3 regions of the Pseudoalteromonas sp. NJ631 genome follow, and region 2 is predicted to be linked to each of the others. Evidence: predicted binding sites of a transcription regulator. Region 2 holds the regulator's gene; each other region holds the start of a gene.

Region 1 (5,509 bases), on a different contig from region 2:
AATTACCAAATGGATATCATTAAACTTTAAACACCAGCACTTGGCTGTTTAGCTGCTCGGCCAACGCTTCTAAGTCGTTACTTACATCGGCATTACTTTGCGCATTTCGGGTAATTTCAGAAATGCTGCTACTGAAATCATTAATATTTTCGCTGATTTCCGCAACCACCGTTGTTTGTTCTTCTGTCGCCGTTGAAACCTGAATATTCATACCAACGATTTCATCCACTGCCTTATCAATATCGGTCATTATTTGAGCTGATTCATTAGCCCTATCTACCCCCGCAGCTGCGCTTGATTGCGCGTTCTCCATTGATGATACTGCGTTTTGTGCCATGCCCTGTAACTTGCTGATCATATCTCGGATCGATTCTGTGGCTTTTTGCGTATTATGCGCCAATTGCCTGACTTCGTCGGCAACAACCGCAAAACCTCGACCAGACTCCCCTGCTCTCGCAGCTTCTATTGCAGCGTTTAATGCCAGAAGATTTGTTTGTTCAGCCACACCTTGGATCATTAAAACAACCTGGTTGATTTCATTAGACTGATCGTTCAACGCTTTAATTAACTGCGCATTATCTCCTACTTCACTAGCAAGGCGCTCAATGGCCTGAATATTTTGCGAAATAACATCCATCCCTTGTTTCGCAAGCTTGCCGGACATCTCAGCTTTGTTCGCGGTATTCATCGCATTATGTGCCACTTCTTGTATCGCACTACTCATTTCTGTTGCTGCGGTTGCAATCATCACTGTTTGCTGCTCTTGCTCTTGCGAAGTGCCCGCAATCGACTGACTGATACCATTCAACTCGTTCGAGGTCGTAGAAAGGCTATTCACGATTGTAACTAGATTGGTAACTAGCTCATGTAAGCTAGACACCATGGTATTGAAGTCATTCCCTATCTGGCTTAACTCATCTTGCCCCTCAACTACCACTCGTTGTGTTAAATCTGCATCTCTTGCAATATTACCAATACGCATACGTAAGCGGCTAAGTGGTTCATTAATTGACCTAAATATCAACATGCCAATTAGCACCATTACTACCACAATAACAACGGAAGAGATAATCATCGCCGCTTTTGTCGCACTGGCTTCTGAGCGACCGACGTTCCGAAGCGCACTCGCTTCAGTAAGCTGCAATTCAATTAGGGCACTGTAGCTTTCGCTAAGCGGATCGAAGGCCGCATAGAGGTCATGTACAAATTTATCGTAAGGAATTTCTTCAAAGGTATTTGCGTTAACTCGGTTAATATAATTAGACAGCAGTTGTTTGACACTTAATTCTGCTTTTTCAACTTGCTTTACTAGGCTTCGCTCTTCGCTCGTAAGGTCCGTGGACAAATAGCTATTCCACTCTTTTTCAGCGATATTCTTAGCTTCTTCGATTTGCTTTAACGCAGCACCATTGGATAGTTGATGGCCTCGTAACTTGTGAAACGTATCCACAATAACCACCGCGTAGTTATCTGACACCACTTTTATTTGTCTAAGCGGTACAACTCTGTCGTCATAAATACGGTCAATGTAATTGATAAGGTTTGATAATGTTCCGATTGTGAAGATGGTTGCAAGAATAAAAAACACAGCAGGTATGCCTGAAAGCGACAACAATCTGCTTTTAACTGAAACCCTATTTAGCATAATCTGATTTTTATTGAGTAAACATAGAAATAAAGTATTACTCAAAGTTCGTAGATTACAATATTAATTGCAGATTAAGCAGCGCGATTTTGATGTGCATCATATTTATTTACTGTGTCCCCCCTTTTTAGGGTATTGATTTTTAAACTTATTACAAAAAAGAGGAGAAGCTTTATCGGCTTCTCCTCTTACATTCCACGTCGAAATTGTTTTTGCTTAACACTCTTCGTTTTCTGCGTTCAGGTTCTCTTTTACATCTTCACAGGCATCTTCTACACTGTTTTCCACTTCCTGCACCGTTTCATCGAAACGCTCACCCGCATCTTCCGCTGGACCTTCACTACAACCAAAAAGTGCTAAAATTGAAACAAAACCAAATGCTTTAGCTAATGTAATTGCTGATTTCATAATCTATCTCCTAAAACCGTTTTAGAACGTTAAATCCCTTTTACCTGGGAGCGCGTGCTTTACCAAAAATAAACGAAATAATCATAAAGGCGATAAACACAAAGAATAGAATTTTCGCCATACCTGCCGCAGCGCCCGCGATTCCGGTGAAACCTAACACGGCTGCGACAAGTGCTAGGAATAAAAACATTACAGCCCAACTCAACATAACATTCTCCTTAGGCAGTTAGCTCTTGCAACTGCTTCATTTGATCGTGACAAGCTTGCATTCTGGTTTGAATTTGCAGTAATACACTCTTGCATTTAGGTGGAAGATCTTTACTTAGCGCTTTATCAAGCTTGCCCAACACTTTATCTTCCACTTCTTCTAGCTGAGAAATATAGGTGTGCTCTTTGTCGGTGCTCACCATACCAACCAACTTGGTGTACGATTCACGAATGTCGATGCTAAGCGCTGAATCAGTCTCGATTTCACCCTCGTCAATAAGAACAAATGGTTGTAGATCCGAGATTGCTTGCGCTTTATCTACAATCATTTGGTCAAATACGCGGTTTAATTCGATATTATCTAGCTTCTTTTTAGCTTCGGTGTAAAAATCAACACCACCATTTAATACTTTAATGAGCTCTTTTACCGGCTCCATGTCGTAATTTGAATCTGCCATAAATAACTCCTTTCGCTTAAATATTTAATAAGTGCATTTTGCAAATATTATTTTCTGTCCATTTTACTAATGCAGATTAAATGCCAAAATATAAACCTTTATTTTTAAAGAGTTTTTATTCCACCTGTGTAAATACAGGTGAAAATATTACAAACTAGATGTAAATTATTCCTGTGATAATTGCGCACTTAAGGTCGTGCTGCCTTTGGCATTGAAGTCCATCGTCCTAATAGGGAAAGGAATTAAGATATCGTTATCGGCTAAAACACGGTTAATTGTACAAATTGCTTGGTGCCTGACCACCATAAAGCCGGGATCAGCTGGGTAGTCTATCCAAAACCACACGAGTAGATTGATAGAACTATCACCAAAAGACTCAGCATAGACATCCGTTTCTTTTTGGTTTACTACGAAATCAAGCTTGTTAATTGCCTCAACAATCACCTCTCGGGCTTGTTCTGGGTCATCCGCATAGGAGATACCAACTGGTACTTCTATTCTCCGCTTACCAAGCTTAGTGTAGTTTTGTAACTCATTCTTAAAGAGAATTTTGTTGGGAATATAAGACAGCTGGCCGTAAAAGTTTTCTACTAAGGTATTTCTCAAATTGATTTTACTTACCGTGCCAAAGCAATCCTTGGTTCTGATAATGTCACCGACCATAAAGGGCTTTCTGACTCCCATCACAAATCCAGCGATGAGGTTCTCGGTCATATCTTGGAATGCAAAGCCAATAGCAAGGCCAATGATCCCCGCCCCAGCCAACAGTGACATTACGGCACCTGATAGTTTTACTATATCTAAAGCGAAGAAAATCCCAATGGTAATAATAGAGACTTTAAATATGGAACTAATAAGAGAAGCAACTTGTTCTGTCTTTATTGCTTTTTTAATCGCTTTAGAAAACCAGATTGTTGATATTTTAGCCAGCACTGTAAAGAATATTAGTATCATTAAGGCTAGGATCATATTCGGTAGTAACTGCACACCGGATTCAAGCCAAGAGATTAACTTATCATTAATTAACGTCCAAAATTTTTCTAAATTCATAATTACTCATTCCTATATAAGTACGCGACAAAGATAGAATGCAGTAATCATTCCTACTGATATTAATTAGCCGTTCATGAAAAAGGTAATTATTACAAAGTAATGTACACATTTTCTCGGTAAATTCTTCCTTAAAACTTACCAACAAAATAAAAACACATAAAATTCAATAATTTACAACATGGCACAACAGCTGCAATAGGTAATTCGACTACGAAATTAAAGGAGTTTAATTATGAAAAAGACATTAATTGCAACTGTACTTGTATCTTCACTTACTACTGCTTCAGCGTTCGCTGCTGATAATTCTTGGGAAAAAGAAGCAAGCGATGCTTGGATAGACGGTAAAGCAGAAGCGACGCTACTTTTCAACGGTGAGCTGAACAACTTTGACATTAACACAGATGTAAAAAATGGCGTTGTAGTGCTAACTGGTAAAGTTGAACACTCAGTAGACAAAAAGCTAGCTGAAGAACTGGTACTAGGTATCGACGGCGTAAAAGAAGTGAAAAACGACCTGACTATCGTGGATATGTCCGATGAACGCAAAAAAGAGCGTAACTACGAAAGCGATAGCGGCTTTACTGACGCAAAAATCGCAACAGTAATTAAGTCTCGCTACCTGTTTGACACAGATGTAGATGGTACTGACATCGATGTTGATGTGGAAGGTTTAGTCGTAACACTAAACGGTCATGTTGGCAGCGAAGCAGAGCGTAAACTTGCTGTGCAAATCGCAAAAAACGCCAATGACGTTAAAGATGTAAAAGATAACCTTCGCGTTACTAAAAAATCATAAGCAATTTTGATTTGAGGGGGTACTCCCCCCTCCCATATTTATATTGATTTAAGGAGTAAAGATGAAACAATTAACTATTGCCGCTGCGCTACTAGCTTCTCTAGGTCTTGCATCTACCGCTGCTCACGCGGAGTCTGATTTTGGACTAGAAGATTATAAAATTTATACAGGTATCGGTTATGGCCAATACTCTTTTCAGTGGGAAGATCGTGAGAACGACACCTCGTTCGATGATGACTCGTCTATGTTAAAAGCGTATGTGGGTACAAAAATCAATCCATATTGGAGCTTTGAACTTGCCTATGAAAACTTCGACGAAGCAAGTGACATTGACAACTCTGCTGAAATCGACGGTATTTCTTTATCTACACGTCTCTCAGCCCCATTAAACGAATACTTTTCAGTTTACGCAAAAGGTGGTTGGCTTGAATGGGATGCAGATATCTATGCTGATATTCCAGCTGTGGGTCGTGTTTCATCTAACCTTGAAGGTGGCGACTGGCTTTATGGTGCCGGTGTAGAGTTCCACCTAAACGAAAACATTAACATGCGTTTAGAATATACGCGCTACGAACTTGAAGACGATATTGATCCAGATATGGACGTAGCAGCAGTCTCTATTGAGTATCAATTTTAAGCAGTACTGATGGCTAATTTATAGCCTCCCAATTATTTCCCCTTTGACTCAGTCCTGGCTCTTCCACAAGAGTCTGGTTTTGGCGCTACCTCTTGGTAGCGCCTTTTTTGTTTTCAATGTACAGCTCCCATATTGAATGATGTGAGTGCTTTCTTGCTATTCCTTTATTTGTAGAAAATAGAGTTTAAAGATAAACAATCTCTAGATGTAATATTTACCAGTCACAGCTAGAAATGAAATCTGTCGCATTTTCAAGCTCTACACCCTGTAGGTTCTGCTATGTAACATTTACACCCTTCGTATCG
Region 2 (5,509 bases):
GACCAAGTAAATGGGCGTTATCGTCAACTACAGGAGCTGAGATCCAGTTATGACGCTCAAAAAGCTGCGCCACTTCAGACTCATCCATGGAGATAGGGATCGTTTCCTTATCTTCATCCATCAAGTCTCGAACCATACTGTCAGGAGACTTAGTTAATAAGGTATTGACAGGCAGCGTGCCTAAAAAGCAGTTATCTTTATCAACTACATACAACTCGTCCGTACCGTCTGGCAATTCGCCTTTAAGACGTAGATATCTAAATACAACTTCTAAGGTAACATCGGGTCGAATAGTGACCGTGTCGGTGCTCATTAGCGCACCGGCCGAGTGCTCCTTGTAGGACAATGCTTGTGTCGCACGTTCTCTATCTTGGCTATCCATCGCACCAATAACATCTTGGTAGACGGTATCAGGCAGGCTTCTCAGGACATCACCAAGGTCATCGTCGTCCATGTCTTCTGTAGCGGCAGCAATTAGCTCCGGCTCCATCTGGGCGATGATCCCAAGTCTTACGTCCTCTGACAATTCCTCTAAGACATCCCCTTGGATATCTGGGTCAACGAGCTGCCACAGCATAGAGCGAACTTTATGAGGGGATGATTCTAAAAGCAGTGCTGTGTCACAAGGAGCTGTTTCTGCGAGCATACGCCTAACTTGAACAAACTGACCACTGTTTAAGGCTTTAGTTACCTTTTGGAGTTGTTCCAGTGTGTAGTCTTGTTCAAATACTTCAGGCATAGGCATCCTTTTTGATAATAATGTTGGCTAACGTGATTTAGTTAACCTAATTCATTTACTTTATCGCAGAAACCAATTTCTTAATTTGAATTTTATTCGTGTTGTTTCTGCTGGTGGGTTGCTACCGTTAATACACGTTAAAGGTGTACGCAACGATAAAGTAGGATTTTCTCGGCAACTCGCTTTACTGCACGAAAGAAACCTAAATTGGTATTACAGTGTAACTCAGTTTATTGAGAACTACCAAGGTTTACGCTTAATTATGAGAGACTTATTATACCAATTCGCTTAATTAAGTGATCTATTTTGAAGCGAGAAAATCTTGTCGATAACACGGCGAAAATTTTGCTATTTAGTTGTTCAAAATGAAAGATTTTTAACACAGTTAGCGTCAGATTTGCTCCTTCAAACTGAGTAAGTATTAAGACTAATTGGTATTAGACCTGTCTGGTTACGGAGGGGGAGATTAGCAGGGAATAAATGAATCAGACCTTAGTGCTATTTTGGTGCTAGTAGCCCAAGTTACTCGGATTCATTAAATTTATTTTCTATTAGTCCACCAATGGCGTCTAGTGCATACTGAGCATCAGGACCTTCACAAACCACTCGTACTTCTTTTCCTTGGCTGCTTTCAAGTAACAACAGCGCTAGTACGCTGTCAGCAGCAGCACTTTTGTCTCCTTGATATAAGGTCACTTCGGCATCAAATTGGGTTGCTAATTGCGCAAGAACCGTCGCTGCTCGAGCGTGCAGGCCGAGCTTGTTCTGGATTAAAAACGTATCTTCTAACATTTAACCCTCTTGCTCACGGTGGCGAATTTTGACGTTGGGATGGGTTTTTGCAAATCGCTCGCCAATGGTTTGCGCTAAGTATACCGAGCGATGTTGCCCACCAGTACATCCTATTGCGATCGTTAGATAACTGCGATTGTTACGCTCTAAGTGTGGTAACCAAGTTTGTACAAAGGTTTGGATCTGCCAAGTAAACTTTTGCACGATGCTGTGACTCGACAAATAGTCTTTGACTGGCTGATCTAGGCCAGTTAGCGGCTTAAGCTCAGGCTCCCAATGTGGGTTGGGCAAAAAGCGCGCATCAAAAACGTAATCCGCTTGTTTTGGGATGCCGTGTTTAAAGCCGAAAGATTCAAAGGTAATAATGAGTTGTTTGTCTTTCTTACCTAAGATTTTTTCGCGGATATCTTCCGCAAGTTGATGAACGCTCAGGCCTGTAGTATCAATGAGAAAATCAGCGCGTGTGATCAACACGTCTAACAATTCCCGTTCTTTCTTTATCGCAACATCTAATGGAAGATTATGTAGTGAAAGAGGGTGCAAACGGCGTGTTTCTGAGAAGCGTTTTATCAGGGTTTGATCGTCACTGTCTAAATAAAACAGGGTAGGTTTGGCGAAACCAGGCAAGTATTCAAGAATGTCATTAAACTCGTCCTGTTCTTTAGGCAAGTTTCTAACATCAATACTGACTGCAATTTTATTATAATTGTCGGAAACGCTGCGGACTAAAGACGGCAGTAAATTGACTGGAATGTTATCTACACAATAGTAGCCTAAGTCTTCCAATACTCGAAGCGCTACAGATTTACCAGAGCCTGAGCGGCCACTGATAATGATAAGCTCGAGTCCTTTTTCTTCATCACTCATCAAGTTCACCTTGGATCACTGCATATAACTCGTCATCACTTTTTGCTTGCCTAAGCATTTTGCAAAAAGACTTGTCTTTGAGTGTATCAGCAATCGCCGCTAAGGTCTTCAGGTGCTGTTGATTATCACCTTCGGGTACGATGAACGCGACAAAAATATCGACAGGCTGCTTATCTATGGCTTCAAACTGGATCCCTTGCTCGCTAACAAGCACCATTGCAAGGATTTTATCCAAACCCTCAAGTCGACCATGAGGAATGGCAATACCTTTACCGATCCCTGTGCTGCCTAATTTCTCTCGCGCCATTAAAGCGTCTAAGATAGCATGCTGACTGGTATTTGGAATTTGGCTATGAGCCAGTTCGCTGATGTATTCTAAAATACGTTTTTTGCTATTAAAAAGGACCGCAGCTTTACTGCAGTCCTTGTTCACTAATTCACTTAATTTCATCTTAGTGTCGAGTGAGCTTCTCTTTGTGTTTAATAACTTGACGATCTAGCTTGTCGATGAGGCCATCAATTGCGGCATACATATCTTGATGCTCTGTTGATGCAAATAGCTCGCCGCCGTTTACGTGTAATGTTGCTTCTGCTTTTTGTACTAGCTTCTCGACATCAAGGATCACATGCACGTTATTGATATGATCAAAGTGCCTTTCTAGCTTCGCAAACTTGTTGGTGACATAGTCTCTTAATGAGTCAGTAATTTCTACATGGCGACCAGTTAGATTTAGTTGCATAAGCATTTTTCCTTCTTGGGTTTTACGTCTTATATCAAGCTTTTACGCTGATTTGACGGTGGAATGGCTAGGGATTCACGATATTTTGCAATCGTACGTCTCGCTACCTTAATTCCTTGCTCAGCTAAGATATCTGCAATTTTGCTGTCACTCAATGGCTTCGCGGTATTTTCTGCAGCTATCAGCTTTTTGATAAGTGCTCTAATTGCTGTAGAAGAGCACTCACCTCCATTTTCTGTACTTACATGGCTAGAGAAGAAGTACTTCAGCTCAAATATTCCCCGAGGTGTATGCATGTATTTTTGTGTTGTCACACGGGAAATTGTGGACTCATGCATCTCAACCATTTCAGCAACATCATTTAGCACCATAGGGCGCATTGCTTCGGGGCCATGTTCAAAGAATGCCTGTTGTTGTTGCACAATGCAATTGGTAACTTTTAATAATGTATCATTTCGGCTTTCTAAGCTTTTAATAAACCACTTTGCTTCTTGTAAATGTGAGCGAATAAACTGACTATCTGTGCTGGATTTCGCTGTTCTAGACATCGCAGCATAATGGTCGTTTACTCTTATTTTAGGCATAGCATCAGGATTTAGCTCTACGATCCAACGACCTTTTACTTTTTTTACCGATACGTCAGGGATCACATATTCAGGCTCTTCATGAATAATGCTTGCCGCTGGTTTTGGGTTAAGACTATGAATTAACGTCATGACCTCTTTGAGATCGGCTTCTTTAAGGCGCGTTTTCTTAGCCAAAGTTCGATAGTCACGGCTGGCAAGCAAGTCGATATGCTCTGTCAGGATCATTTTCGTTTCGGCAATCCATGGCGTATCTGGGGCGAATTGATTTAGCTGAATACACAAGCATTCTTGTAAACTACGCGCTGCGATACCGACAGGATCGAAAAGCTGAATACGTTTGAGCACGGCTTCGACTTCATCCAGCTCAATAGGCTCTTCGCTACTCTCATCATTAATGCTTTCTAAAATGTCTTCGCAAGACAGTGTTAAAATGCCTGACAGGTCGACCGCTTCAATAATCGCAATCGCAATCGCTCTATCTGTTGGACTAAACGGTGTCAGCTCAAGTTGCCACATGAGATAATCATGAAGAGATTCAGAGGTTTCCCCTTGATAAACATTATCGTCATCGGGAAGTGGGCCTGAGCTTGCAGCGGGCGCTGCACTCATATACTCGTCCCAAGTGACATCCATAGCAAGGTCATCGCTCACAGTGTCTTTGCTCATGGCAGTATCTGAGTCTATCTCATAGTCACTAACCTGCACTTCATCGCTTGAATCTTGATTGTCGTCAGCACTGCTCTTTTCTTGACTGTGTTGGTCAGCGTTTTCGCCGTCAGTATTATCACCTTCTTCCACTTCCAACAATGGATTGCTGTCTAACGCTTCTTGTATTTCTTGTTGCAGGTCCAATGTACTGAGCTGCAGCAAGCGAATGGCTTGTTGCAGTTGTGGAGTCATTGTAAGTTGCTGCCCCATGCGCAGCTGTAATGATTGCCTCATGTATCTCTAACAATCCTTTTTAACAGTTATTAATACTACGTCTTAACTATAGCTTGAATTGTTCGCCTAGGTAGACATCTCTTACGGTTTGATCTGCCAAAACATGTTCTGGCGTGCCTGCAGCGATTAACTCACCATGTGAAACGATGTAGGCTTTTTCACATACGTCCAGTGTTTCTCTAACGTTATGATCGGTGATTAGCACACCGATACCGCGGTTTTTTAGGTGCTCTATGATTGTCTTTATATCTAACACCGAAATAGGATCAACACCAGCAAAAGGTTCATCTAACAGGATAAACTTAGGGTTAGCGGCTAAAGCGCGAGCAATTTCTACGCGTCTTCTTTCGCCTCCCGACAATGCCATGCCCTGTGAGTCGCGAATGTGTTGAATATTAAATTCGTCCAGTAACTCATTGAGTTCAGCTTCTCTTTCAACTTTAGATAAGTCTTTTCGAGTTTCTAGAATCGCCATCAAATTTTGATAGACCGTGAGTTTTCTAAAGATCGAAGACTCTTGCGGTAGATAACCAATACCAAGTCGCGCGCGGCTGTGCATCGGTAGCAAAGTGATATCTTCGTCATCAATCTGAATAAAACCTTTGTCGCTTGGTACTAACCCTACAATCATATAAAAGGTCGTGGTTTTACCTGCGCCATTCGGGCCCAATAAGCCTACAATGCTGCCAGCTTGAACACTTAAGCCAACATTTTTGACGACCTGGCGGCCTTTATAACTCTTTGCTAAACCAGTTGCTTTGAGCTCGCTCATTAATTGTTACCTTCTTCCTGCGCTTTTTTATCTTTTGCGTCTTTTTTGTCATCAACAGGAACAAGGATGG
Region 3 (5,509 bases), on a different contig from region 2:
GTGATGATTGTTTATTTAAGGTCGCCAAAGCGCTAGAAGAAGGCGCAACCCGACGTTCTTTATTTATTGGCCGTTTTGATGGTACTCGTTTTGCGTTGGTGCTAACTCAGCATAATATCGATGTAATTAATGAGATAGCAGAAGCGTTGCATAACTCGGTTAATGCGTTAAAAATCCCCCATATTGCCTCACCGATATGTGCTCATGTGAGCGTTAGCATTGGTGCAGTTCATATTGAAAATCACTGTAGTAGTGAGCTTGGTGAGTTGATCAAAATGGCGGACAGTGCCCTTGCTGTTGCACAAAAGCAGCAAAGCACGGTATTTATTAAAGCACTATAAATATCTAAAGCCATATGCAGTGACAAGAGTGTATCTGCATTCAGACAATAAGTGCACCGCATAAAGCTTGGCTATGCTCATGCTTTATAGATCTTTAACCGAGTATTTTGTGCCTTTTGGTGTGGTGTTAGGCTTATTCTATGGATATACGGCGTAAAATAATTTGGGTGGACTGTATCGCGGCTATATCCGTGGGGTTAATCGTATTGCTTTTCCACTCAATGATTGGTGCGATCTATCATATACCTGAACAAACCATTATCTTTATCGCATTATCAAATCTGTTGTATGGCGCGTACTCTTTTAGCCTTGCCATTCAAAAAGCGAAGAACATAAAACATTTGCAGCTTTTAGTGTTCGGCAATCTTTTTTGGGCGCTAGTCTGCGCTGGAGTGGTTGTTCAGTATTTTAACGTTGCAAGTCTAATTGGTATTGCTTTTATTGTTTGTGAAGCTATGTTTGTCATCATGCTTGCCTATTTCGAATGGAAGTATAGGTATGAGCTGGTATCAGAGGACAGTTCAGCTTAATTGGCTGGGTTATTAAAGTTTGGCTTGGTTTTGTTTTTAATTTATTAAGATGACAAGAAAATAAGGAGTTGGCCACACACATCTGTGCGTCAGTTTGCTCAGATTATTCACCATCCTTGGTGCGATAAAGTATTACTGAATTTGCTTTAGTGCGTTGTCGCCAAAGCCAACCAGTTGGTTGTTTTTGAATACCAATGGCGTGCACTCATCTTTTGTTACTTTGCCGTCTGAGTGTTTACTGTTGGTTGCATAGTACAGCACTTGATAGTTATCGCCGTCTTTCGACACCAACTCGCTAAAATCAGGGGTTGCAAACATGTCTTTTACTGATGAGTAAGACGCGCCCATTTCAAGGTTGGCAATCTTTTCACGATTTTTACGCTGTTTATGTTCCCAGTTAGACGAGTTGTATTCAGAAGCCCAACCGTGCTCTACTTCACCGTCGGATACAGCAACGATACAGCCTGATAATAGAGTAGAGCTAAGCGCAGCCACTAACATTAATTTTTTCATTGTTGTTTTCCTTTTTAATTTTGTTGCTGAGCAAATAATGCAAACAGCCATTTGTTTTTTGCTTGAATTATCCCAAGAGTTGCAAACTCTTTGCCAACTAATAAAGTTTATAAATATCAGTTTGTTGTTGGTTTTTAATCAGTTTGTAGTTGATGGTTTTCACTAACTTTTGGCGATATCACTCACTAAAACAATAATCTAGACCACTCGGTTTCTCGTTGTCCCAGCCAAAAAATTTTCAATATTAATGGCAATTTCGCCGACTAAACGTTCGATGGCCTCTTTACTTGCCCACGCCGTATGCGGTGTTAAAAGCAAGTTTTCCCCTTGGTATTGAACGAGTGGATTGCTTGCTTGTGCCGGCTCTTGTGTGAGGACATCCACAGCAGCACCAGCTATTTGCTCATTAGTTAGTGCATCCACCAGCGCTTGCTCATTGACTATTCCACCTCTCGCGGTGTTGATAATATAGGCATGATTTGGAAGTAGAGCGAATTCATCACTCGCAATCAGGTTTTCTGTTTCAGCGGTATGCGGGCAGTGAATCGATACAATGTCTGCAATTCGCAGCGCTTCTTCAAAAGCCATTCGTCCTGCTCTAATCTCAGTTACGCCTCTACGTTCGGCAACAATTACTTGAGCTCCAAATGCTTGTGCGACTTTTGCAACGGCTTCTCCTAACGTTCCATGGCCTATGATCACAAAGTTTTTGCCTGCAATTTCATTGATGCTGTAGTCCAAACGACAAAACATGTCACTTTGCTGCCAAAGCCCTGCATGGCAGTCTTGCTGATAACGATGAATATTGGTCATTAAGTTACCAAGCATAGTAAAGGTGTGCTGCACGACAGAAGGGGTCGAATAACCAGCCACATTGGCAACCGCAATTTGATGGGCTTTTGCGGCTGCTAAGTCGATATTGTTGACGCCTGTGGCCGCAACACAAATCAGTTGTAATTGCGGTAACGCCGCGATCGTTTCTTCAGTTAATTGTACTTTATTGGTGATGATGACTGCTGCATCTTTACAGCGTGTGATGATGTCCTCACTGGATGTGGTGTCGTAAGACGTTAATGTGCCTAGTTTGGCTATGGGGTAAAGATCGGTTCCTGCAAGGGTTTTAGCGTCTAATACCACGATTCGCATTATTTTTATCCTTTTCTTGACTTTGGAGTTAACTCTAAGGTTTATACTTGTGATGTCGACTAGGATAATCTTCAGGACTTGGGAGTGTAAAGTGGTAAAGATTGGTGAGCTGGCAAAGCGGCTTAACGTATCAACTGACACGTTAAGGTATTATGAAGCAAACGATCTCCTACACCCTTGCACAAGGAGCGAGGGCGGGTATCGGTTGTTTGATGAGCAAAGTGAAAAGCAAATGCGCTTTATTCTTCGCGCGAAGGAAGTGGGGTTCAGCCTCAAAGAAGTGCAAGACTTGCTGAAGATAAAGTTTGAAAAGCATCAGCACAGTTGTGAAGAAGTGAAAACACTGACTATCACTAAACGAGATTTAGTGAGAGCGCGGATCGCTGAGTTACAAAAATTTGAACAATCGTTATCGACGCTAGCAGAGCAATGCTGCGGCGGTAAGGAAGCGGCTGTGAGCTGCTCGATTTTAACGGCCTTGGAGGCTATCGATGAATGAACTGATAGTAAATTTTTGGCAGCTATTTTTAGTATCTGCCCCGTGGTTACTGCTTGGCCTAATATTGGCCGGGTTACTTAATGTATTTATTCCAAAAGATTTGTTGCAAAAGCATTTAGGGAAAGAAGGATTTTGGACGACGATAAAGGCAGCACTGATTGGGGCGCCGATGCCGCTTTGCTCTTGCGGCGTTATTCCAGCTGCAGTGGGACTGAGAAGAGCGGGCGGCTCAAAAAGTGCGACAACCGCATTTTTAGTCTCAACGCCTGAAACTGGCGTGGATTCTATCTCGGTTTCTTATGTGCTACTTGGTCCTTTTATGGCAATAATTAGGCCAATTGCGGCTGTGGTTAGCGCAATTGCGGCTGGGTTGCTCGTTGGCAGTGAGAAAGATGATAAGCCTGTGCCGCTAAAGCACCTTAATACCTCAGAGGAATCAAGCGCGACTAGCGGTTGTTGTGACGCTAATCATCACTCAGAGCCAAAGCCTGCTGAAAAGCATCACAGCCATGATAGCTGTTGCGCCAGCACTAAAGTGGAAACCGCAAAAGTAAGCTCAAGCTGCTGTGCGCCTACAGGCCCTCAATTAGCAATGGCAGGGGCGAATATGTCTTGTTGTGATACTCCGGAGCCTACCGTAACCAGTTGTTGCGATGCTTCATCAGCCACGACAAGTTGTTGTGAGCCTGCCCCCGTACCTGAAAACCAAGGGGTTTTTGGTAAAATTGTAGAAGCTGTTAAGTTCAGCTGTAATCAATTACTGTCCGACACCGCAGTTTGGCTTCTTATCGGTTTATTCTTTGCAGCGTTAGTGCAAACCTTCGTGCCTGAGTCTTTCTTATCTCAATGGGGCGACGGTATTATTGCCATGCTAGTGGTTATTCTTATCAGTATCCCAATGTATATTTGTGCCACTGCTTCAACTCCAATCGCTGCGGGTTTATTAATGGCTGGTGTTTCACCTGGTGCAGTATTGGTATTTATGCTCGCAGGTCCTGCAACTAACATCGCCACAATTGGGGTGGTAGGTAAAGAATTAGGGCGTCGTGCCGTGTTTGCCTATCTGGGCGGCGTTATCGGGGTTGCGCTTATCTTTGGCTATTTAACTGATTACTTAGTTAATACTTACGGTTTTGTAGTAACGCCGATGATAGGTGAGGAGCACGAAGTGCTACCACATTGGTTAACAGTATCGATGGGCGCATTATTAGCAGCACTCTTACTAAGATTAGCTATACTCAAATTAGGTAAAGTTGTTAGAAGATAAACAATTGTGGTACTTTTTACCGTATTACAATTGCATGACGCTTAAGCATTTAATGTTCCAACTTGGTATATCGCCTTGGTGGTCAGACATGAAATGCTTAGCGTCTGTTTATTTGACACGATAGAATGCGTTCCAGTATTCGTTAATCCGACAGTTTGAGAAGTAGAGTGGATAAATACGCTGACATTAGACCGTATAATGATGATGAAGTAGTGCCAGCATTGGCACGTCTACTAGGTGATGATCAATTCATTGATGTGATCGCCAAATATAATCTGCCAGCTTGGTTGAATGCCTGGCCTGCTATTGCACGCCCACTCGTAAGAATGAAACTAAAAAAGAAGTGGGGAGATTTTTGTACGATTGAACAAGTACAAGATGAAGTGGCGTACTATCTACAAATTTTAATCAATAAAACGACGTCTAAAGTGACTTATTCTGGCCTTGAAACATTGGACTCGAATACCTCGTATTTATTTATTTCAAATCACCGTGATATCGTATTAGACCCTGCGCTTGTTAACTGGGGCTTGCATCAGCAAGATATGCGTACGGTGCGTATCGCTATTGGTGATAACTTACTACAAGTACCTTATATCACTGAGCTTATGCGCCTTAATAAGAGTTTTATAGTAAAACGTTCGGCAAAGGCGCCGAAAGAAATGCTAAAAGCATTAACCCAGCTTTCTGCCTATATTTTTGACTCATTGAGTGAAGGTAACTCCATTTGGATTGCGCAAAAAGAGGGGCGTGCAAAGGATGGAGTAGATCAAACCGATCCAGCACTGTTAAAAATGCTACAGCTCAATGGTCGCAAACAGAAGCTAGATTTTTCAGAATATGTAAAGCAGCTCAGGATAGTGCCCGTTGCCATCTCCTATCAATATGAGCCATGCGCGGTTGCTAAGGCTAAAGAGCTATACCATAAAAAGCAGTTTGGCCAATATGTGAAAGCACAAGGCGAAGATATTGCCAGCATTGTCGAGGGCTTTAGTTCAGATAAAGGCCATGTGCATATCGCATTTGGCGATCCTATCACTGCGGATGTTGAAAACCCAGATGAGCTGGCGAATGTCATTGATAAACAGATTTTAGATTTATACTATCTGCATTCAACCAATCACCTAGCAGCAGGCGATGATGCGCAAGTTAGCCCAGAAGATAAAGAGGACTTTATCTCTAAACTAGAGTCTGTACCGGAAGAGCTGAAGCA

The links. The regulator sigma-54, encoded in region 2, starts transcription at its own class of promoters, with help from an activator protein. The targets are predictions, from matches to a motif close to GTTGGCACGNNNNTNGNNT.
Region 1: the regulator sigma-54 is predicted to act here: its motif matches at 2,788-2,806, upstream of A587_RS0101960 (PA2169 family four-helix-bundle protein).
Region 3: the regulator sigma-54 is predicted to act here: its motif matches at 1,464-1,482, upstream of A587_RS0103405 (DUF3192 domain-containing protein).

What each region holds. Positions count from the first base shown of each region.
Region 1 is NZ_AKXJ01000001.1:402,217-407,725, forward strand. Features, by position in the region: gene A587_RS0101945 (methyl-accepting chemotaxis protein) at 20-1,645, opposite strand; gene A587_RS0101950 (hypothetical protein) at 1,862-2,053, opposite strand; gene A587_RS24605 (DUF1328 domain-containing protein) at 2,094-2,261, opposite strand; gene A587_RS0101960 (PA2169 family four-helix-bundle protein) at 2,272-2,718, opposite strand; gene A587_RS0101965 (mechanosensitive ion channel family protein) at 2,884-3,768, opposite strand; gene A587_RS0101970 (BON domain-containing protein) at 4,004-4,567, shown strand; gene A587_RS0101975 (outer membrane beta-barrel protein) at 4,629-5,204, shown strand.
Region 2 is NZ_AKXJ01000016.1:48,057-53,565, forward strand. Features, by position in the region: gene mgtE (magnesium transporter) at 1-739, opposite strand, end outside; gene A587_RS0120035 (HPr family phosphocarrier protein) at 1,262-1,531, opposite strand; gene rapZ (RNase adapter RapZ) at 1,532-2,398, opposite strand; gene ptsN (PTS IIA-like nitrogen regulatory protein PtsN) at 2,391-2,849, opposite strand; gene hpf (ribosome hibernation promoting factor) at 2,851-3,138, opposite strand; gene A587_RS0120055 (RNA polymerase factor sigma-54) at 3,168-4,667, opposite strand; gene lptB (LPS export ABC transporter ATP-binding protein) at 4,714-5,439, opposite strand; gene lptA (lipopolysaccharide transport periplasmic protein LptA) at 5,439-5,509, opposite strand, start outside.
Region 3 is NZ_AKXJ01000001.1:712,939-718,447, reverse strand. Features, by position in the region: gene A587_RS0103415 (GGDEF domain-containing response regulator) at 1-341, shown strand, start outside; gene A587_RS0103410 (hypothetical protein) at 533-871, shown strand; gene A587_RS0103405 (DUF3192 domain-containing protein) at 1,004-1,384, opposite strand; gene A587_RS0103400 (D-2-hydroxyacid dehydrogenase) at 1,583-2,530, opposite strand; gene zntR (Zn(2+)-responsive transcriptional regulator) at 2,622-3,029, shown strand; gene A587_RS0103390 (SO_0444 family Cu/Zn efflux transporter) at 3,022-4,296, shown strand; gene A587_RS0103385 (1-acyl-sn-glycerol-3-phosphate acyltransferase) at 4,464-5,509, shown strand, end outside.